One region of the Sodalis sp. RH16 genome, then DNA from elsewhere that is predicted to be linked to it. Evidence: predicted binding sites of a transcription regulator. Region 1 holds the regulator's gene; each other region holds the start of a gene.
The links. Region 1 encodes LexA, which represses DNA repair genes until DNA is damaged. Its sites were predicted from a motif close to TNCTGTATGTACATACAGNA; they were not measured.

Region 1 (7,835 bases):
CAATACCCTGCCAAGCGTTTTAAACGACCGGAGGTGCGCCGTGCGCAAACCGCGGTTTGGCAGCGAAGTATTAACATTCAATAGCTTTTTTTTGAAAAAAAACTCATTTTGTACCAAATAACTTATATTACGTCCCAATGGCTTCGATGGCGATTTACAAACTGGTCATAATCCTCTATCACATGGATTTAAGGCGTCGCCGTCTTCATTACTGAGTGAAAGGTTGAAGTATGATTATTTACAGCGTGCTTATCGCTTTTATGCTGCTGATTACCATAATCAGCCTGGCTCTGCATTTCAGGGAAAACAGAAAGAGAAAAATCATATTCAACCGAACAAGCAGCCGGTAAACAAATACCGAAGGCACTGTTTTCGTCTTCAAAGGGAATTTATAGAACGAACTAACGCATCCTTCCCCTATCAATAACCATAACTGTAGATATCGCGATTATTATGACAGTGTTTATTCTTGATCCATGCACATACACCAGATATGCGCTGAAAAGCTCTCTTGGCGCAAATGGTGTTAAAGGAAGTATTCGAACACTGGACAGTTTGTCAACATTGAGAAAAAAATGCGAAACAGCATCTCCTTCCATTATTTTTATCAATCAGAATTATTTTCAATATCAGCACAATAATGAGGAGCTCAAGACCGTCATAGAACAGCATCCGGCGACGCTCTTTTTTATCTTTATCGGTAATGAAAGCATAAAATTCTATGATTTTATCCCAATCAAAAAGAATGTCATTATCACTTCAAAATTTATCAAAATCAGCACTATCAATATGATTATCCGTTATTATCTCGATGTCAGAACATGGCTGGATGATAATAACAAACTTGGATTTTCCCCACTGCGCTTTAGTAAAACGGAAGCTGAAGTCCTCACAATGTGGATGTCCGGCTACGATACGTTACATATCTGTTCACATTTGCATATCAAAGAAAAAACCCTTTCCTCCCATAAGATAAATATCAAGAGAAAAACCAGGGCAAGCAACAAACAGGTTATCTATCACCTGATTACCATCGCCAATAGCGTTACGGAAGGCATCAACAGCCACCCTCCCCGGGAAATAAATATGTCGCCACGCCTGACAGCATAAAAGCTCTTCTCTGCCCTGTTTTGCTGACCGTTAGCCGGGAATGCTATAGCCTCGCTCGGCTTACATCCCTAGATTCGGTATTTTATCGTCATCATGATAAGATGATGGATAGATAAGCTACGGGGGTTCCCTATGAAAAGCATGACTAGTTCGCAATTGCTCAGTCAAGCTGAACAATTGTGTGAACAACGGAATGTACGCCTGACGCCGCAGCGGCTCGAAGTATTGCGCCTGATGACGCAGCAGGAGGGGGCAATTAGCGCCTACGATCTGCTTGATCTGTTAAGGGCCTCAGAACCCCAGGCTAAACCGCCGACTATATATCGCGCACTGGATTTTCTCATGGAGCAGGGATTTATACATCGCGTCGAGTCAACCAACAGCTTTGTCTTGTGCCATCATTTTGAAGAGCCTAGCCATACCTCGGCTTTTTTTATCTGCGATCGCTGCGGCCAGGTCACGGAGCAATCCACCGAGGGGATTGAGGAGATTCTACAACGCATGGCCCGGTCAGCGGGTTTTGCCATGCGGCATAACGTGGTGGAAGCCCATGGTTTTTGCCTCAAGTGTTCCGAAGTGCAATCCTGCGATCGGCTGCATAATTGCGGACACGACCATAGCATTGGGATCAAAAAGAGGTAATAGTTAAACAGGTAGGCATTAAAATTTTTAGTAGATTAGTTTAAGGATGTGATTAGGCAGGTGGTACATCCTTGTACCTTTGGGTAGGAACATTAATCTGATTATTCCGGGTAACCAACGTAATAGCGGGCTACCACGTTACATCGCTACCAGCGATATTTATTCTGGGTTTCCCAGTTCGAAACTTCCTTTTCTGCTGCTTCTTTGCCGTAACCATAACGTTCTTGAATTTTACCGATTAACTGGTCACGCTTCCCTTCAACAACGGTCAAATCATCATCGGTGAGTTTGCCCCATTGTTCTTTCATTTTACCCTTGAATTGCTTCCAGTTGCCGCTTGCTTGGTCAGTATTCATTGTAAAACTCCTTCGCTATCGTTTGGTGAGGAATTTTAATCATTAACCTTTTGCAGCGGTTAATGAATAATCGGATTCGTTAAAGAAAACGTCTGACATCGTTAATCTATAAGCTAACCCTATGAGATTAAGTATAGCAGTGCGTTTGGCGAAAGGTTTATTTGGCAGAGGATTTGACGTCATATGGACGGTAATTCCCGCGTTTTTTACCATAAGGCGATATAAAACAGCAGGTAGCGGAGGAAATTAGAGTGACGATAAATGTAACAAAATATGTATAAACTTCACTTGTGCTTTGACGCGGATAGCTGGCGGGAACAGCGATTAATGACGGCAAGTATTGAAGAAAGCGAGGCAAGAAAAGATGCAAAAAGGTTATTGAACGGAACAAAACGACGCGCCACAGCTCCCCCAATAAATCTGCGGCCGCCGAAGCTGATAAAGGACGCCGAAAACCAAACCGGGGGAGAATACGCTACCTAGAGTCACCAACAGATCAAAGCGGGTCCAGACAAAGGCTCAGATCCAATTGCCGTTGCGAATGACACCTACCGCCAATCCTTCGATAGTGAGCTCCTGCTGGCGTAAATCCACCACGATGGGGGAGAAATCACTGTTTTCAGGTAACAGCTCAACGATATTGCCTTGTCTTCTCAGGCGTTTTACCGTCACTTCATCGTTAATCCGCGCGACAATCACCTGGCCATTACGGGCATCCTGCGTTTTGTGCACCGCCAGCAAATCACCATCCATGATGCCGATGTCTTTCATTGACATGCCGCTGACGCGCAGCAAAAAGTCCGCATGGGGTTTGAACAAATCAGGATCGACTTTGTAATGGCTTTCGATATGCTGCTCCGCCAGCAATGGCTCGCCCGCCGCCACGCGGCCAATCAGAGGCAAACCGCTTTCTTCCTCAATGAGTAAACGGATCCCGCGGGAAGCGCCGGAGACAATCTCAATCGCCCCTTTTCGCGCCAGCGCCTTAAGGTGCTCCTCGGCGGCATTGGGTGAGCGAAACCCCAGCTGTTGGGCGATCTCCGCGCGTGTCGGCGGCATGCCGGTTTGCGATATATGATCGCGGATAAGGTCAAAAACCTCTTGTTGTCTGGCGGTTAACGCTTTCATTCCGTCCCCTGTTTGTTTATACAGTCTTCATGTGAGTATATACAGGTCGAGCCCAATTGAAAACCTCATGTGTGGCAAAACGTAATAAAAACGGCTGAATTTAACAACGGTTAAAAGAAGCCATCATCGAAATAGTCGCCACAGCAAGGTTATCCAGACCCAGGCCGCCAATATGATGGCCAGCGCAACCGCAGCCGACCCGAGATCCTTTGCCCGTCCCGAGAGGGGGTGCAGCTCTGGCCCGATGCGGTCCACCACCGCTTCTATGGCGCTGTTTATCGTTTCCATCACCAATACCAGCCACACCGAGCCAATCAATAAAATACGCGAAATAGCGTCGGATTCGAGATAATATGCAAGTACGATGGCAAGGATGGCTATTACCGCTTCCTGCCGAAAAGCCGCTTCATGACGCCAGGCCGCTGATAATCCTTTTAATGAATATCCCATGGCGTTATAGATACGTTTAAGTCCACTGATTTGGTTTGCCATACATTTGCGCGCTTGAGGAAAATTGCGCCCATATTACCGGTTCTTTGCGTTCTCATCACCACAGATCTGTTGCGCAGTTTCTGGTATTCTTGTGCCGCAATGCTAACAAGAGGCTTCACACAGATATGTCAGGTTGGCGTAACATTTATTATGCGTTATTGGATTTGCCAATAAAATTGCTGGTGAGAAGTAAGGTAATCCCCGCGAATCCACGGGAAGAAACCGGTCTGGATCCCATGCGGGCCATGATGTACGTGTTACCTTATAATTCCAAAGCGGATTTGCTTACCCTGCGCGGGCAGTGCTTAAAGCTCCAACTGCCGGATCCGCTGATTCCCCTGGAAATTGACGGGGTAACGCTGCCGCGTTATGTCTTTATTAACGATGGTCCGCGGGTTTTCTCCTACTTCACCGAGAAGCCGGAATCCGTCAAGTTATTCCACAATTACCTGGACTTACACCGTAACAATCCCCAGCTCGATGTACAAATGGTGCCGGTTTCCGTGATGTTCGGACGCGCCCCGGGCCGTGAAGCACAGCCCAACCAACCGGCTCCGCAGCTGCGGCTGCTGAACGGTTTTCAAAAATTCATCGCCATTCTCTGGCTGGGGCGTGACAGTTTTGTCCGCTTTTCCAATCCGCTGTCGATGCGGTACATGGCAACGGAACACGGTACGGATAAGACCATCGCGCAAAAGCTCGCCCGGGTCGCCCGGATACATTTTGCCCGCCAGCGCCTGGTGGCGGTTGGGCCGCGTTTGCCGGTACGCCAGGATCTTTTTAACAAGCTGCTGGCGTCCAAGGCCATTGAAAAAGCCATTGAAGATGAAGCCCGCAGCAAAAAAATCTCCACCGATAAGGCGCAGCAAACCGCCATCCAGCTGATGGAGGAAATTGCGGCGGACTTTTCTTATGAGGCCATACGTTTATCGGATCGGGTATTGAGCTGGACCTGGAATCGCCTGTATCAAGGTCTGCACGTACGCAATGCCGATCGGGTCCGGCAACTGGCCGAAGACGGTCACGAAATCGTCTACGTGCCCTGCCACCGCAGCCACATGGATTATCTGTTGCTGTCCTATGTACTTTATCACCAGGGATTGGTGCCCCCGCATATCGCCGCCGGCATTAACCTGAACTTTTGGCCGGCGGGCCCGATTTTCCGGCGCCTGGGGGCATTTTTTATCCGCCGCACGTTCAAGGGCAATAAACTCTACTCCACCATATTCCGTGAATACCTTGGGGAACTTTTCACCCGCGGCTACTCGGTGGAATATTTTATGGAGGGCGGGCGTTCCCGTACCGGACGCCTGCTGGAGCCCAAGACCGGCACGCTGACCATGACCATCCAGGCCATGCTGCGGGGAGGTAACCGGCCCATCACCCTGGTGCCGATTTATGTCGGCTATGAACATGTCATGGAGGTGGCCACCTACGCCAAGGAATTGCGCGGCGCCACCAAGGAAAAAGAGGGATTTTTGCAGATGGTGCGCGGGTTGCGTAAATTGCGTAATCTGGGCCAAGGTTATGTCAACTTCGGCGAGCCTTTGTCACTGAGCGCCTATCTGAGCCAGAACGTGCCGCAGTGGCGTGATTCCATCGATCCTATCGAAGCCCAGCGTCCCGGCTGGCTGGCGCCGGTGGTGGATGACATCGCCGGCAAAATCATGGTGCGCATCAATAACGCCGCCGCGGCGAATGCCATTAATCTTTGTTCCACGGTACTGCTGGCTTCACGCCAGCGTTCGTTAACCCGGGAACAATTGCTGCACCAACTGAACTGCTATCTGGAACTGATGCGCAACGTTCCCTACGCAGCGGATGTGACCATTCCGGACACCACGGCGGAAGGCTTGCTGGAGCATGCTCTGGCGATGAATAAATTCAGCGTTGAGCAGGACACCATCGGCGACATCATCTATTTGACGCGAGAACAAGCGGTGCTGATGACCTACTACCGGAATAACATCCAGCATTTATTTATCCTGCCGTCGCTGGTGGCCAGCATCATTCTCGGCCATCCCGGTATAGACCGAGAGACGCTATTACGCCATAGCTATCTGCTTTACCCGCTGCTCAAAGCAGAACTGTTTATGCACTATGAAACGGCGGAGATCGGCCCGGTTATCGATGCGCTGATTGAAGAGCTGCTCCGGCAGGGATTGATTATCGAGGAGGCGCGGCAACTCCTGCTCAACCCGGTGCGCGCCCAAACTCTGCAGCTCTTGGCCGCAGGAATAAGGGAAACCCTGCAGCGTTATGCCATTACGTTCTCCTTATTGCGGTTTAACCCTCAAATCAATCGAGGCACGCTGGAGAAAGAGAGCCGGATCATGGCCCAGCGGCTCTCGGTCTTGCACGGTATCAATGCGCCTGAGTTTTTCGATAAGGCGGTGTTTTCCACACTGGTGGCCACGCTGCGCGAAGAGAACTACATCAGCGACAGCGGCGATGCCATTAGCGGAAAGGTGCTTGAAATGAGCGAGATACTCAGCGAGTTGATGACGCCGGAAGTGCATTTGACCATAGAAAGCGCCAGCCTGCTGGTTGCCGCCCCCGGACTGCAACCCCTGCCGTCACCGGCGGAGTAGAATAAGCAGTATATCCCTGGCGGCTTGGCGGAAAGCCGTCAGGGCCGGGCTGTGCGATGTTGTCTGTCGGCTGCAATGCTGGCTGTCGACATAGTTCCGTGAGCTGTGGGCTGCGGATGATTATTTCATCGCCTCGACAAGCAGGCTCAGCGCGATGCCGAGAAAGATCACCATGCCCACCAGGTTATTATTCAAAAAGGCTTTGAAGCACGCCGGCCGTTCACGTCCGGCGATGAGCTTTTGCTGATAAACGAACAGTCCCCCCGCCAGCGCCAATGCGATAAAGAAAATGCCGTTCAATCCCGACCGCCATCCCAGCAAAACCAATAACAGCAGGGTAGCCGCTTGCAATATACCGATGATAAGCCTGTCATAGCGGCCGAACAGGATAGCGGTTGATTTAACGCCGATGCGGATATCATCATCCCTGTCCACCATGGCATATTGGGTGTCATAGGCCACGGTCCACAGCACGTTCGCGGCGAACAGCAGCCAGCATGAAATCGGTAAGGACTCACTAACCGCGGCATACCCCATCGGAATTGACCATCCGAAGGCCGCGCCCAATACCAGCTGCGGTAAATGGGTTATCCGCTTCATAAACGGGTAAACCCATGCCAGGACCAATCCGGCCACCGATAGGGCAATGGTCATGGAATTTAATGTCAGCACCAGGCCGAAGGACGCGGTGACCAGTGACAAGAACAGGACCTTTGCTTCTTTTTCGCTGATGTGGCCGCTGGGCAGAGGGCGCGACGCGGTACGCTTAACATGGCCGTCAATTTTGCGATCGGCGAAATCATTCACCACGCACCCGGCGGCACGCATTAAAAATACCCCGAGGATAAAAACCAGCAGAATGCCGACATCGGGAGTGCCCCGTCCGGCCAGCCACAGAGCCCATAACGTCGGCCAAAGCAACAACAGAGAACCAATGGGTTTATCAATGCGCATCAACCGGCACCAGGCCTGCCATTTGCCCATTGTGGCGCTGTGTTCCACTTTTCTCTCCTTCACTTCATCAAAACGCCGCCGCTGTTAACGATACAGAGGGGCATCCGGTAAAAACAGTTCGGTTAGCAATAAGGGCTTTCCATGCGGACGCAGGCAAGAGCGACGCGCCCATAAATTCCCCGCCCGACCCAACTGGATGTAGTCACGGGTCGGCATCCCGTCGCGGAACAGCCATCGCCCAAGCGGCATATCCCCCAGGGTTTTGAGCGCGCACGCCGGTCCTTCCAGCACCGCGGCGGGAATAACCATACGGCCCGCCAGCCATGGATTGCCGTCGCCGTACAGCACCACCTCACGCAGCCAGTAGCGCTCGCTGGCGGGCAACAAGGCAATATCGTCGCCCGCTTCGCCGGCGAAGACATACCCCTCCCTGGCCCGCTGTACGCTTACCTGCCGGCAATGGCGTTCCAGGCGCCGGGTCATGGAATCGCACTCCAGCAGCCAATCTCTTTTAGTCGGATCAGGCTGTGGTGACTGTGGGGTTAACCATTGGATGGACGCC
Region 2 (7,835 bases), 670 kb from region 1:
CGTTCCGCCAGTAATTTCAAATTGGTTCCCTGTTTCTCGAGGGCCGCCACATCCGACACCGGAACACCATAGATGCGTTCCATGACCATCATGGTCTCGCTACAGTAATCCGGATAGACCTCCGGTATATAGAGCATCGGGCTGTTTTCAAAGTTACGCCTGAGCTGGATGGAGTTCGCCGCTTCACGCAGCAGGTTCAGTTCGTCCAACAGGGTTTTTTCATACTCAAGCACGACTTCCACCGGCCGCAGACGCCGTCCGTCGGGCAGCAGCCGCGGCAGCCAGCTGGCCAGCCGGTACATTAACCGCATATCGGCTTTGATCATCGGCATGATGTCGGGGCGGATCACTTTGATCACCACCTCTTTACCGTTTTCTTTCAGGCGCGCGGTATGGACCTGGGCGATGGACGCCGACGCCAGCGCCTGCTGATCGAAATCGTCGAACCAGGACTCCAGCGGTTTGCCCATTGCCCGTTCGATATGCTGGCGCGCCAGGGCGCCGTCAAAAGGTTTCACCCGGTCCTGAAGCATCGCCAGTTGATCGGCCACCACCGGCGGGAATAGATCGCGGCGGGTGGACAGCATTTGCCCGAACTTGATCCAAACCGGTCCCAATTCCTCCAGGGCCAGCCGCAATCGTTCACCCAAGGGCTGCTGGGCATGCTCATTGGGGATCCAGAACAAAAGCTTGCGCCCCAGGCGAAGCGGCAGGGTCAGGCGCACTTTGGGAATAAGTTCATCCAGTCCGTAGCTGAGCAATACCCGCACGATATAATAAAGGCGGCCGATTTCTCCAAAAATCATCGGCTGATCTCCATTCTTTCCAGACGGGCCGCCAGAGCGGCGCCATCCCGATCCAAGGTGTCTACCTCTTCGCTGAACCAGGCAAGCTCAAGGGCCGATGGGGATAGCCGCCACTCTTCGGTGACCGCCTGTCCCCATTGGGTTTGCCGGTCGGTCCAGCGGCGTTTTATATTATCGGCATGGGCGGAAACGCGCTGCGTCAGCCCTTCCGACAGGACATCGCCAAGATAGGGCGACAGCAGTTCGGCCGGATCAAATTCCGCCATATCCAGTAGGGCGACAAATTGCTGCACCACCTGTATGTCGCCATCCACTTCTAGATCCCCCTGCTTAATCAGGGCGGGAAGCCGTTGCCGCCGGCGCAGCGCCGGAATCGCGGAAAAATGCGTTTTGACGGTGCAATCCGCCGGATCGTCCCAAGAGGTGAGAACATCCGCCTGTGATTCGCCAAAAACCAAAATGACCGGACTGTCCAGTTCCGCCAGCTCAAACCGCAGGGTTTTACCCTTGAGGCGCTGGCGAGCCGTTTTCATGAATTGATCCTGATACAGCAAGCGTTTAAGAGCAATTTCAAGAGTCGCGGCGATCAATGACATCAGCATATGATTTCCCGATCAAAATTTATAACCGCGGTGCAGCGCAACGATACCTCCGGTCATATTAAAATACTCGGCGGAGTCGAAACCGGCGTCGAGCATCATGGCTTTCAATGTTTCCTGGTCCGGATGCATGCGGATGGATTCGGCCAGGTAACGGTAGCTGCCCGCATCCCGCGCCACCATCTCGCCAATGCGCGGCAATACGTGAAAGGAGTAGAGATCGTATGCCTTGTTCAACGGTTTGAACAACGGGGTGGAAAATTCCAGGATCAGCAGACGGCCGCCGGGTTTCAGCACCCGATACATGGAGCGCAGCGCCTGCTCTTTTTCGGTGACATTGCGCAGGCCGAACGAGATGGTGATGCAATCGAAGGTATCATCGGGGAACGGCAGAGATTCAGCATTCGCCTGGACATAACTCACATTGCCGATAATGCCTTTATTGCGCAGTTTATCGCGACCGACTTTCAGCATCGAATCGTTGATATCCGCCAAGACCACCTCACCCTCTTCTCCCACCAGCCGGGAGAATTTCGCCGTCAAATCGCCGGTGCCGCCGGCAAGATCCAACACTTTCTGACCCCGCCGCACGCCGCTGCAATGGATAGCGAAACGCTTCCACAGGCGATGAATGCCGAAAGACATTAGATCATTCATCAAATCATATTTTGCCGCGACGGAATGAAAGACATCCGCCACCATAACCGCTTTCTCATCTTTGGGCACGGTGCGAAAGCCGAAATGGGTCGTTTCGCGTTTGTCTTCATCTGCCATGTTATTCATCCTGCTTAATGAGATATCAGAGAAGTGTAACAGAAGCGAGCGCAAAGCCCCACAGCAGGGCTGGTCAACTCAGCGGAAGTCTTATGGCTCCGCGCCGAGGGCCCGCTTGCATCGTCGGCGTATATTCCTCTTACGCCTGCTCCGGAGTTTCGCCCCGGACAGCGTTGTCGTCAACCGACGGCGGACAATTATCGGGGATGGTTAGCGGCGTTTCGTCTTGCCCATCGCGGTCATCGTCGGCAGTTCGCGCATTGCTGATATCGGCGTCGTTATATCCCTGCTCCGCTTGTTCCGCCAACACGGAATTGATGGGGCGCTTGATCTCTACCCCGAGCGCCCTGAACCCCTCGGCCTGGCTGAGAATATTGCCGCGGCCCTGCGTCAGCTTATTCATGGCCGAACGATAGCCGCCCTGGGCTTTGTCGAGGCTTTGCCCTATGGCCAGCATGTCGTCCACAAACAGGCGCATCTTGTCATACAGGCGAGCGGCCCGCTCGGCAATATGCTGGGCATTGCGGCTCTGGTGCTCGTAGCGCCAAAGATTGCTGATGGTCCGCAAGGCCACCAGCAGCGTAGTGGGGCTCACCAGCATGATATTCTGTTTCTGGGCCTCGCCGATCAGTTCGGGCTGCTTATCAATAGCCAGCATAAAGGCCGGCTCCACCGGGATAAACATCAGCACATAATCCAGCGAGCGTAAACCGGGCAATTGTTGGTAATCTTTTCTCCCCAGCAGCCGCATATGCCCGCGCAGGGATTGAATATGCTCCGTCAGCGCCAGCTGGCGCTCGCTTTCATCCTGACTGTTGAAAAAACGTTCATAAGCCACCAGTGACATTTTGGCGTCGATGATCACATCTTTTCCCTGTGGCAAACGCACGATAACGTCCGGTTGCATCCGATGCGCATTATCGATTTGAATGTTCACCTGGGTTTGATATTCGTAGCCCTCCCGCAGCCCCGATGCTTCGAGAACACGGCTTAATACCACCTCGCCCCAGTTGCCCTGGGTTTTGTTATCCCCTTTGAGCGCCTTGGTCAGGTTGACCGCTTCCCGCGCCATTTGCGTGTTAAGCTGCTGCAAACTCCGGATCTCATGAGTCAGGGTATGGCGTTCCCGCGCCTCTTGGCCGAAACTGTCCTGGACCTGGCGGCGGAACCCGTCCAGTTGTTCACGCAATGGGGTCAGCAGGAGATCCAGGCTTTGCCGATTCTGCTCATCCACCTTGCGCCCGCTTTGCTCGAAAATTCGATTGGCGAGGTTTTCGAACTGCGATGCCAGCCGCTGTTCGCTGTTCATCAGCAAGCGCTGCTTTTCTTCCGCGCCGATGCGGGTCTCTTCCAGGCGAATAGTCACTTCCCGCAGTTCGGCCTCTTGCGCGCTATTCACCTCCCGCAGCGCCCGCAATTCGCCGTTGAGCTGTTCACACTCTTTTCGCCAGTGTTCCAGGGGTTGCAGACGCTCCTCCGCGGCGGCGAGCCGGCTGTAGAGATCGCGCAGCTCGCGCTCGCCGTCACGGAGCTGCTGCCCGCTTTGACGGTGAGCCGCTTCTACCCGCTCCAGCTCTTGCCGAGCCGACGCCTGGGATTGTTCATGCAAACCCAGCGCCGCCTGATGATCCGCCAGCCGTTTCTGGTATCGGTGGCTTGCGATGAGCAGGCCGAGCAGCAGCCCCGCCAGCACGCCCCCCGCCGCGTATAACAGGCTGAAATCCATATAACCTCCGCCGTAACCTGTGCCAACCGTCACGTTAAGTGGGAACTGTATAAATGTCCAGACCCATTTATACCCGATGGATTACGGCTTTCAGCCAACGCCGCCGCCACACAAAAAATGAAAGATGCAAGATGAAGGGAATATCAGTTGATAAGGCCGATAAGCCATCTTCTACCCAACCCCCCCGCGCCAGCAATACCCCGGTGGAATATCCTCCAAGAGAAGGCTCCTCACGTGGAAATAATGATTAACATCGGCGGGATATCGGTAAGGAAGGCACGGCTTATCATGCCATTGAAGCGAATTCTCAGGTTAAACCGGACTGAAACGACCGGGGTGTTTACACCGGTCGCCATAATCGGATCAGATAATAAGGCGGCGGGCGGCATCGACGACGATGTTTACCGCGACGCTTTCGGCCAGTTGCATGGAACGGGCATCGGGGGTCTCCTGCAGGGTACGGTTAACGATGACGCCGGCCACCATGCCTGCCCGCAACCCTTGCGTGGCGCACATGGTCAGCAGAGTGGCGGATTCCATTTCATAATTCATGACGCCCAGGCTTTGCCACTCCTGCATGGACCCTTTCAAGCGGTTCAACACCCGTCCGGAATAGGTATCGTAACGTTCCTGCCCCGGATAGAAGGTATCGGAGGACGCGGTTACCCCAATGTGAAATTTCGTTCGATGGTGTTTCGCCGCCCCCACCAGAGCGGAAGTGCAGTCAAAATCCGCCACCGCCGGATACTCCACAGGGGCGAAATGCAGGCTGGCCCCGTCCAAACGTACCGCGGCGGTGGTGATCAGTACGTCACCCACCTGAATATAAGATTGAATCGCGCCGGTGGTACCAACCCGTAAAAAAGTGCGGATGCCCAACTGGGACAGTTCTTCTACGGCGATGGATGTGGAGGGTCCGCCAATGCCGGTTGAACAGATAATAACCGGATTGCCTGATATTTCTGCTCGCCAGGTGGTAAATTCCCGGTGAGAGGCCAGGTGCACCGGATTCTCCATCAGCGCGGCGATTTTTTCAACCCTTTGCGGATCTCCCGGGATGATGGCGAGCGTGGCCCCCTTCAGATCGGAGTGTGTTAAACCAAGATGAAAAACATCGGATGAGGACATGGCAGATACCTCTAAAAATAACATGTTAACCCAAACATAATATCGTTAGAATACTAATATTTATCTGCCGAAGTCCGTGGGGCATCTCACATTCACACCGTTATCAGGTTGCAATTATCTCTTTAAACAACCCTTTGATTTCTTTGTCGTTCGCAATACATTCCATTAGGATCTTCAGGACCTGCGTCAAGGTGACGTCTTTCCCGGCTTCGTAAACTTTATCGATCCAGCGTTCCACTATGGGCAACGACTGAGCTTTTAATAAGACCATGATTTCGCTTAGCAACCCTTTGATGCCATGCTCTATGCCATATTGTACGATTTTTGCGCCGTCATGGACCATTTGCACGGTATCCGCAGCGTACTGACTGAATTGCACAACATTGCCCATCGTACTGCTGGTCAGACTGCCGACCCATGTCAATCCATTGATCAATTTGTCCAAACCCAGGTGAGTGGATAATTTAGCGGCGGAAGCAGATAGCGATGACGTTAGAGAGAATGTCGAGACGTTATCAGGACTATTTTTAACGGATTCCAGCTTGGCGGCCAGATTGCCCGTATCAGCGCCCGCCGCGCCGTTATGAACGGCAGGTGGAGTTTTGGCAACGGAATAATCTATCGATATAGTCATGGTGGTTACTCCCAAAACAGAATTTTTAAAAGTATTGCTCTTTTAACATAGCTATTAATTTCATCATGAAATAGTTCAAATTGTGTTAAATAAAGAAATAACAATTTTCCATTATTATAATTTTTTTAATATTATTTAAAATCGATATTATCTGGTATGCATTTATCGACAAAATAACGTATTCCGCTGTTGATACCCTCCTCCTCGCTTGGGTCTATTCTTAATAAAAGAAATCGATAATGAAAATCAAACTTATAACGCTTCGCTGCGGATAAATTGCATAAAGCGACCACGGGGCGAAGATTAAAATTGAAAGTGTGACGGACATTTTAAATATCAGCCGGGCAATACTTCTCTTCCCGTTATAAATGACTCTAGCCATGAGGATATATGTAGCATTATTACATAATAATGGATCAACAATCGATGGATAACCTAAAGCTATTGATTTTAATGATATTATCAGCTATCAAAAATCCTCGCGGCGAGATGCGTGAAGTAAAAATTCTATTATATTTACATATTACATATCCGTTTTATTTTATATATTTATTACATTAAAAATAATTGTATTGGATGAGACTTTTATTGTCGTAACTGTCTTGTTAAAATGATTCACAAGCCATTAACTTTAGCTATAATCAACCTAACGTTAAAACTCAACAAGGCAGCTATATGAACATCGACGATACCCTCGATCTGAACAGGAAACCGGCCGCCTTTGCCCCGGCAGCAGGCAATGTCGCGTCTACTACCATTCATACCGATGATGCCGGCCTGGAAGCGGGGCAGTTCACTATCCCTTCACAAAGCGATCGGATGCCCGCTTACATGGCGAAACCCGCTGGTGAAAGCCGGCCTTTGCCTATCGTTATCGTAATTCAGGAAATCTTTGGCGTTCATGAACATATCCGCGATATATGCCGCCGGCTGGCAAAGCAAGGCTATCTGGCGATTGCGCCGGAGCTCTATTTCCGCCAGGGAGATCCGTCAGCCTATGACGATATCGGTCAATTATTCAAAGAGCTGGTGAGTAAAGTGCCGGACTCGCAGGTGATGGCGGATTTGGATCATACCGCCCATTGGGCAGCCACCCATGGCGGCGACGGACAGCGTTTGGCGGTAACCGGATTTTGCTGGGGCGGTCGCATCGCTTGGCTATATGCCGCTCATAATCCCCAGTTAAAAGCGGCGGCGGCTTGGTATGGCAAATTAGTGGGGGATAAAACGCTGACGACGCCACGGCACCCGGTAGATATGGCGAAGGAATTGGTGACGCCGGTTCTGGGCCTGTACGGCGCACAGGACACCGGCATCCTTCCGGAGCATATTGACGCTATGCGCCGTGCGCTCAGCGCCGCCAATGCCAAGGCCGAAATTCGGGTATATCCCGAAGCCGGCCATGCTTTTTATGCCGATTACCGTCCTAATTATCATGCCGCCTCGGCGGAAGACGGCTGGCGGCGCATGTTGCAATGGTTTTCGCAGCACGGAATGAGCGGCGACGGCAAATAATCCGCCGCCGCCCGTTTATCGCCGCCTTAAACCTTTTCAGCACGCAGCCGTTTCGCAGCGCTCACCATATTCGCCAGGGATTGGCGCGTTTCCGGCCAGGCGCGGGTCTTCAGCCCGCAATCGGGATTAACCCAAAGCCGTTCGGCGGGAATACGCTCCGACGCCTTGCGCAGCAGTGCCACAATCCACTCCTCGCTGGGTACGTTAGGCGAGTGGATGTCATAGACGCCCGGTCCGATTTCATTGGGATAATCGAATTCCTTAAAGGTTTCCAATAATTCCATATCCGAACGCGAGGTTTCTATGGTGATGACATCGGCGTCCAGGGCCGCGATGGAATCCATGATGTCGTTGAACTCGCAATAACACATATGGGTGTGGATCTGGGTATCGTCCCGGGCCACCGCGGCATTCAGTCTGAATGCCTCCACCGCCCAATCAAGGTATTCCCGCCATTCGGACTGGCGCAGCGGCAAACCTTCCCGCAGCGCCGGCTCATCGATCTGGATGATGCCGATGCCCGCCTGTTCCAGATCCGCCACTTCGTCGCGCAATGCCAGGGCGATTTGCCGGGCGATGGTTTTGCGGCTGACGTCCTCGCGGGGGAAAGACCAGCATAGAATCGTCACCGGCCCGGTGAGCATGCCCTTCAT
Region 3 (7,835 bases), 1.2 Mb from region 1:
ACCCGATCCAGCCTTATATCGACGGCGATTGGGTAAAAGCCCGCGGCACCACCCTTGGCGCGGACAACGGCATCGGCATGGCCTCGGCATTGGCGGTCCTGGCGGATGACAGCGTGCAGCACGGCCCGCTGGAAGTGCTGCTCACCATGACCGAAGAAACCGGCATGGAGGGCGCCTTCGGTCTGCAGCCGAACTGGCTGCAGGCTGAAATCCTCATTAACACCGATTCCGAGGAAGAGGGCGAAGTCTACATGGGCTGCGCCGGCGGGGTGGATTTCAAAACCGTGCTGCCGCTGGAACGTGAAGCGGTGCCCGCCGGCTACCAGGTGGTCAAGCTCACCCTCAAAGGGCTGAAGGGCGGCCACTCCGGCGTCGATATTCATCTGGGACAGGGCAATGCCAACAAACTGCTGGCCCGCTTTCTGTTCCAGCACGCCAAAAAACTGGATCTCCGCGTACTTGATGTTACCGGCGGCACCCTGCGCAACGCCATACCCCGTGAAGCCTTCGCCACCCTGGCCCTGCCGCAGGAGAATACCGAAAGCCTCAATTCGCTGGCGCAACAGTACCTGGCGGTTATCCAAACGGAGCTGGCGGCCAAGGAAAAGAAACTGGCGATTTCAGTGGAACCGGTGCAATCCGAACTGCAGGCATTGACCAAAGCCTGCGGCGACAAGTTTATCGCCCTGCTGAACGCCACCCCCAACGGCGTGATTCGCATGAGCGACGACGTAAAGGGCGTGGTAGAAACCTCCCTGAACGTCGGCGTGGTGTCCCTGGACGAAAAGACCGCCACCATCCGCTGCCTTATTCGCTCCCTCATCGACAGCGGCAAAGAGAACGTAGTGGAATCCCTGACCGCATTGGGCCAGCTGGCGGGCGCGGAATGCATTGCCAAAGGCAGCTACCCGGGCTGGAAGCCGGACGCCGCCTCACCGGTGATGCATCTGGTACGCGAAACCTACCAGAAGCTGTTCAACAAAACGCCGAACATCCAGGTGATCCACGCCGGTCTGGAATGCGGGCTGTTCAAAAAGCCCTACCCGAACATGGACATGGTCTCCATCGGGCCGACCATCACCGGCCCTCACTCCCCGGACGAACAGGTGCATATCAAAAGCGTCGGCCAGTACTGGACCTTATTGACCGCACTGCTTAGGGCCATCCCGGAAAAAGCCTAAACATCGGGGCCCATGGCACGGTAAGCCCGCTTACACCAATCGTGCAGCGAGCCGCCCTTGCAGGGGTTGGGGGAGCGCAGCTCCCCCCTCACAAAAACAAATCATCTTCCCAGTTAAATATCAGCTGCCGCTCAATCTGCGGGTCCAGCAGCGTCACATGCAGCCCCACCAGCCGCACCCCCCGTTCGCCGCGCCGCTGATCCCACGCCTGGCGGGCAATCTCCATCAAATCCGCTTTGTTCAGTACCGGCCACACGTGCTCCTGGGTGGTTTGCTGGAAATCGGCGAATTTGAGCTTGATGCCCTGCCGGGCGATGTGCAGATCCGGTCGCACCCGCTCCAGCCGGCGCTCAAGCTCCGGGTACAGCGCCTCGATAATCTGTGCGCACGCCGCCCAATCGTCGATATCAACCTCAAGGGTGCGCTCCACCCCCACCGATTTACGCATCCGATCGGAGGTCACCTCCCGCTCATCGATACCCAAAGAACGCTCCCAGATCACCCGGCCGAATTTGCCAAACTGCCTGAGCAGCGCCGCCAGATCATACCGCTGTATATCGCCGCAGGTATTAAGACCCATGTCAGCCAGTTTTTTCGCCGTGACTTTGCCCACGCCGGGTATTTTCCCCAAGGGCAACGACTGCAAAAAAGAGGCGACCTGTTCAGGCCTGATAACGTACAGCCCGTCGGGCTTGTTCAAATCGGAGGCGATTTTGGCCAGAAACTTAACCGGCGCTACGCCGGCGGAGGCGGTGAGCCGCAACTCGCGGGCGATGTCGGCGCGGATGGCCTGGGCCATCAGGGTGGCCGAACCGCTGTGATAGGCGCTGTCGGTCACATCCAGATAGGCTTCGTCCAGCGACAACGGTTCGATTAACGGCGTATAACGGCTAAAGATTTCACGGATATGCGCCGATGCTTCTTTATAGGCATTGATGCGCCCCGGCAGCAGTTTAAGATGGGGGCAAAGCTTCATGGCCATGGCGGTGGACATCGCGCTGTGCACGCCGAATACCCGGGCCGGATAGTTGGCGGTGCTGATGACCCCCCGCTTGTCCGCCCTGCCGCCGATGGCAATGGGGATATCGCGCAGGCTCGGATCGTCGCGCATTTCCACTGCCGCGAAGAAGCAATCCATGTCGACATGTATGATTTTGCGCATTTGCCCCCCTTTTAACTGTATGAGTATACAGTAAGTACGCGAATATATACAAAACGTATCTTGATAAAAGTTCGGGCAGTGATATCGTGTCGCTGATTATCTTAAATGTATTATCGTTTTACAGGGTTTGCCGGCAATGATTATTGCAGGTTTGTTATTTATTTTGACTACGCAGGAATGATAATGAGCAAAATCGCACTGCTGTTTGCGATGTTGTTTTGTATACCGGCATTTACATCGGTCAGTTATGCCAGTGAGCAGGCGCAAGTTATTTCAAATGAATTGAAAGCCCAATTACTCGGCTCACCGGTATTTATTCAAATCTTCAAAGAAGAGCGAACCCTTGAGCTCTACGCCAAGATAGGCCCGGAGTACCGCTTGATAGGCAGCTACGGCATTTGCAACTTCTCCGGCGGGCTGGGCCCGAAACGGGTGGAAGGCGATTTTAAAAGTCCGGAAGGTTTTTATACTATCGACAGCCGCAATCTGCAGCCCAACAGCCATTATTACCGGGCCATCAATATCGGTTTCCCCAATGCCTACGATCAATCCCGCGGCTATTCCGGCGCCATGCTGATGATTCATGGCGATTGTCGTTCCATCGGCTGTTACGCCATGACCGACAGTTATATTGCTGAAATATACCGCTATGTGGATGCGGCATTACGAAACGGCCAGGATGCGATAAAGATTCATATTTATCCGTTCCGTATGACGCCGGCAAATATGCAGCGCCACCGTTATTCCACCTATTATTCTTTCTGGCAACAGCTGCAGCCCGGCTACGCTTTCTTTGCCGAACATCATCAGCCGGCGGCGGTGGCGGTGGTCAACGGCCAGTATGTGATAGGCACACCGATGCAAATGACCCGCGCGCCCGTGGCGTCACAGCTCGCGCTCACCCAGCCGAAATAATACACTCTCCCCTGGCGCAACCTTGTGCCAGGTTTCATTCCCCGTCAGCGGTTGGGTGGCGATGACCGTCACCACATCGTCTGGCGTGGTCTGCTGCTGGAAATCAATCTCCACATCCTGATCGATAAGGGTGGCTTTGCCGAACGGCGCCCGCCGGGTGATCCAGTAAAGTTCGCTGGAACAATATCCCATAACGAAACGGCCGTCGGACAGCAGCATATTGAAGATGCCTTTTTGCCGCAGCTCGCCCGCCAGGCTATCGATATAACGGAACACCGACGGCCAATGGCCGGGGGTGCGGGGATAGCGTTCCGCCAGCCGGGCCAGCAGCCAGCAAAACGCATACTCGCTGTCGGTCTGCCCTACCGGCCGATAGGGGCTGGTGTCCAGTTGACGGTATCCCCGCAGTTGGCCGTTGTGGGCAAAAGTCCAATTCCGTCCCCAGAGTTCACGGGTAAAAGGGTGAGTGTTTTCCAGCGCCACCCGGCCGCGATTGGCCTGGCGGATATGAGAAACCACCGCGCAGGATTTGATGGGATACTCCTGCACCAGCCGGGCGATGGGCGAGCTGATGCTCGGCAACGGATCCTTGAAGGTCCGGCAGCCCAGCCCCTCGTAGAACGTGATTCCCCATCCGTCCTTATGCGGTCCGGTGCGGCCGCCCCGCTGCATTAACCCGGTAAAGCTGAAGCAAATGTCCGTCGGCACATTGGCACTCATCCCGAGCAGTTCACACATGACCCTCTCCTGTTCCGCGCCATCCCGATGGCGGCGCGACCTTACCCGCCCGCCATCCCGATTCCGTTACCGCAATACGCTGCTGCCCTCATCCCGATGCCGGAGCGAGGTTACGCCGCCGCCTCCATGCCGATGTCGGCGCTGCATTACACCGCCGCAGCCATCTCTTTTTCAATAAGCTGGATCAGAATATGAATCGACTTGATATGGATCTCCTGGATACGATCGGCGTAGCCAAAATGGGGCACGCGAATTTCCACATCGGCGGTGCCGGCCATTTTGCCGCCGTCTTTGCCGGTAAGGGTAATCACTTTCATGCCTTTGGCCCGGGCGGCGTCGACGGCGCGGATGATATTGGCCGAATTGCCGGAGGTGGAGATGCCCAGCAGCACATCGCCCTTATTGCCCAGCGCTTCAATATAACGGGAAAAGACAAAATCATACCCGTAATCGTTGCTGACGCAGGATAAATGGCTGACGTCCGAAATGGCGATGGCCGGATAAGCCGGGCGGTTATCGCGATAGCGGCCGGTAAGCTCCTCGGCGAAATGCATGGCGTCGCAATGGGAACCGCCGTTGCCGCAGGACAGCACTTTGCCGCCGGTTTTAAAGGAATCGGCGATAAGCCTGGCCGCATCCTCAATAGACTGAATATTTTTTTCGTCTTTCAGAAAGTTAGCCAGCGTCAGCGCGGCTTCGTTCAGTTCGCTACGAATCAAATCCTGATACATAAGTCCCTCGGTATAGGCTCGCAAATTCAGAAAATCTTCGGTAAACAGTTTACCGGATTGGCGAAACCGCGAGAAGCGAAGATGGTCCGGGACAATGGAGTAATAGCAGGAAAATCATTATTTGTGAGCCAGATTATCATCACGGGGAAACAGCGTGGAACAATCAGTGCGGGATCGATGCGGGTAACATGGGATGGATTGCGGACCAGTGACGGCGTGCCATGAGACATTTCACTGCCAAAAAAACGCATACCCGTGTATAGCGCGCTGTCGATACAACGGTATCAGTTGAAATGTCAGCTGCCGATAAAGTGCACACCAAGCGAATGGTACGCTGCAGATACAGGATCCATCAAGCGAATGATCCGCTGCCGGAATAAGCGGTTATCAAGAAACAACCACGCGCCGGCAGCGGAACGGGGGGTTATTTCACCAGGGCTTCGGTGGAGATGGTCACCACCACGGCATCGCTCACCATGGGGACATATTTATCCAAACCGAATTCCGAGCGTTTGATAGTGGTGGTGGCGTTAAAGCCCACCGCCTGTTTTTTCTCCATCGGATGCTGGCCTATCTTGTTCAGCACCGCATTCAAAATCACCGGTTTGGTAATGTCCTTGATTTTCAGGTCGCCATACACTTTATATTTGTGGGCGCCTTCGCTGACGATTTTTGTGCTGTGGAAGGTGGCCTGGGGATAGGTGGCCTGATCGAAATAATCCTTGCCCTTAAACTCTTCCGTCAGCTTTTGCACATGGGTATCGACGCTGTCGATGGGAATAGTCACGTCCACTTTTGTCTGAGTGATGTGCTTGTCGTCCAGCACGATATTGCCGGTAACATTGGAAAAATCAGCGGTGGGATTGGAAAAGCCGAAATGGTTCCAGGAAAACACCACCGACGTATGAGCGGGATCCATGACATAGGTCTGCGTTTCAGCCCGGGCAAAACCGGACAGCGCGCCAAAGGCGATAACCACCGGGACGGCGATTTTTTTTACATTAATCTTCGGGATCATAGGATTCTCATGGGGAAAAGTTAACAGAATGTCGTGCGTGTTATGATGGCGTTAAAGGAAAGGGAATAATAGACCATATATTTGTATGAGTATTTCAAATGTTTTGATTAACTTATTGAATGATTCCCCTAAGAATTAATCCCACTGGCATTGGAAACAAACTCGGTTAAGTCTTAGCCTAATCAGGCTGACTGAACGAGCTACATTCACTCTAACGCCCCCTCTCTTTGGATGAAATAACCTTTATTCCCCTCCGCCATTCCTTTTCGCCGCCATAAAAAAATTCTTCGCCGGGATTATGTTTCGATGTTTGGCGTTTAGCCGTTTACCCATCTAAACGTCCCGATTGTCAATTGTACCCAGCGTGTTATATTGGACTCAAAACCGGCTTCTAAGAGTGGTCATTAGCCATGAGCAGCACATCCTTCACACCTGAAAGCAAACTTCCGTCGTTGGGCACCACTATTTTTACCCAAATGAGCGCCCTGGCCCAGCAGCATCAAGCCATTAACCTGTCACAGGGTTTCCCGGATTTCTCCGGTCCCGGCTATTTGAAAAAAAGGCTGGCGTACCACGTCGAACAAGGCGCCAACCAATATGCGCCGATGACCGGCGCCGTGGCGCTGCGGGCCGCCATCGCCGATAAAACCGAACAGATTTACGGCTGGCGTCCCGATGCGGACACCGAGATTACCGTCACCGCCGGCGCCACCGAAGCGCTGTTCGCCGCCGTCAGCGCGCTGGTTCGCGCCGGCGATGAGGTCATCTGTTTCGACCCGAGCTACGACAGCTATGCCCCGGCGGTAACCCTGGCGGGCGGCGTCACACGCCACATCGCCCTGCAGCCGCCGTCGTTTCGCGTCGACTGGGAGGTCTTTCGCAATCAATTAACCGATAAAACCCGCCTGGTTATCCTGAACACCCCGCATAATCCTTCCGCCACCGTCTGGCAGCCGGAAGATTTCGTACAGCTGTGGCAGGCCATCGCCGAGCGTGAAATTTACGTGCTCAGCGATGAAGTCTATGAACATATCTGCTTCGCCCCCGGCGGCCATGCCGGCGTGCTGGCCCATCCGCAGCTGCGCCAGCGGGCCATTGCCGTCTCGTCGTTCGGCAAGACCTATCATATGACCGGCTGGAAAATCGGCTACTGCATCGCGCCGCCGGTGCTCAGCGCCGAAGTGCGCAAAATCCACCAATATCTCACCTTTGCGGTGAACACGCCGGCCCAGCTGGCCATCGCCGATATGCTGAACGCCGAACCGCAGCACTGGCAGCAGTTGCCCGACTTCTATCGCGAACGGCGCGATCATCTTACCAACGCATTGGCGCCGAGCCGGTTCAAGGTGCTGCCGTGCCAGGGCACTTACTTCCTGCTGGCGGACTACAGCGCCATATCAGACATGGACGACGTGGCGTTCAGCAAATGGCTGACGGTGGAAGTGGGCGTCGCCGCCATTCCCCTGTCGGTCTTTTGCGCCGATCCTTTCCCGCACAAGCTCATCCGGCTGTGCTTTGCCAAACAGGATGCCACTCTTGACGCCGCCGCGGAGCGCTTATGTCAACTCTGAAAATCACGCTACTGCAACAGCCATTGGCCTGGATGGACGGCGAGGCCAATCTAGCCCATTTCGACGGCCTGCTGGCCACTACCGCCGGACGCGATCTGATAATCCTGCCGGAAATGTTCACCACCGGCTTCGCCATGGAAGCGGCCAATAACGCCCTGCCCCAGGGGAGGGTAGTGGAATGGCTGCATAAGTGGGCGGCATCCGCCAAGGCAATGGTGGCCGGCAGCGCCGCCATCAGCACCCCGGACGGCGCGGTAAACCGCTTTTTGCTGGTGGAACCCTCGGGCCAGGTCCATGTCTATGACAAACGGCATCTGTTCCGCATGGCCGAAGAACATCAATATTATCAGGCCGGGCAAAAACGGCTGGTGGTAGAGTGGCGCGGCTGGCGGATCCTGCCCCAGGTATGCTATGACCTGCGCTTCCCGGTATGGTCCCGCAACCGGCAGGACTACGACTTGGCGCTCTATGTCGCCAACTGGCCCGCCCCCCGCGCCGGCCACTGGCAAACCCTGCTGG

Region 2: the regulator LexA is predicted to act here: its motif matches at 3,949-3,968, upstream of rmuC (DNA recombination protein RmuC).
Region 3: the regulator LexA is predicted to act here: its motif matches at 2,357-2,376, upstream of dinB (DNA polymerase IV).

What each region holds. Positions count from the first base shown of each region.
Region 1 covers NZ_CP178737.1:1,376,629-1,384,463, forward strand. The annotation lists gene rcsA (transcriptional regulator RcsA) at 454-1,110, shown strand; gene zur (zinc uptake transcriptional repressor Zur) at 1,243-1,752, shown strand; gene ACL2XJ_RS06285 (CsbD family protein) at 1,899-2,108, opposite strand; gene lexA (transcriptional repressor LexA) at 2,628-3,236, opposite strand; gene ACL2XJ_RS06295 (diacylglycerol kinase) at 3,360-3,728, opposite strand; gene plsB (glycerol-3-phosphate 1-O-acyltransferase PlsB) at 3,854-6,319, shown strand; gene ubiA (4-hydroxybenzoate octaprenyltransferase) at 6,440-7,303, opposite strand; gene ubiC (chorismate lyase) at 7,358-7,835, opposite strand, start outside.
Region 2 covers NZ_CP178737.1:2,048,794-2,056,628, reverse strand. The annotation lists gene ubiB (ubiquinone biosynthesis regulatory protein kinase UbiB) at 1-806, opposite strand, end outside; gene ACL2XJ_RS09325 (SCP2 domain-containing protein) at 803-1,408, opposite strand; gene ubiE (bifunctional demethylmenaquinone methyltransferase/2-methoxy-6-polyprenyl-1,4-benzoquinol methylase UbiE) at 1,421-2,179, opposite strand; gene rmuC (DNA recombination protein RmuC) at 2,319-3,905, opposite strand; gene udp (uridine phosphorylase) at 4,269-5,033, opposite strand; gene ACL2XJ_RS09305 (hypothetical protein) at 5,137-5,667, opposite strand; gene ACL2XJ_RS09300 (dienelactone hydrolase family protein) at 6,343-7,182, shown strand; gene metE (5-methyltetrahydropteroyltriglutamate--homocysteine S-methyltransferase) at 7,209-7,835, opposite strand, start outside.
Region 3 covers NZ_CP178737.1:187,182-195,016, forward strand. The annotation lists gene pepD (beta-Ala-His dipeptidase) at 1-1,181, shown strand, start outside; gene dinB (DNA polymerase IV) at 1,270-2,343, opposite strand; gene dpaA (peptidoglycan meso-diaminopimelic acid protein amidase) at 2,527-3,258, shown strand; gene ACL2XJ_RS00895 (class II glutamine amidotransferase) at 3,229-3,996, opposite strand; gene lpcA (D-sedoheptulose 7-phosphate isomerase) at 4,143-4,727, opposite strand; gene ACL2XJ_RS00905 (YceI family protein) at 5,152-5,745, opposite strand; gene ACL2XJ_RS00910 (pyridoxal phosphate-dependent aminotransferase) at 6,156-7,316, shown strand; gene ACL2XJ_RS00915 (amidohydrolase) at 7,304-7,835, shown strand, end outside.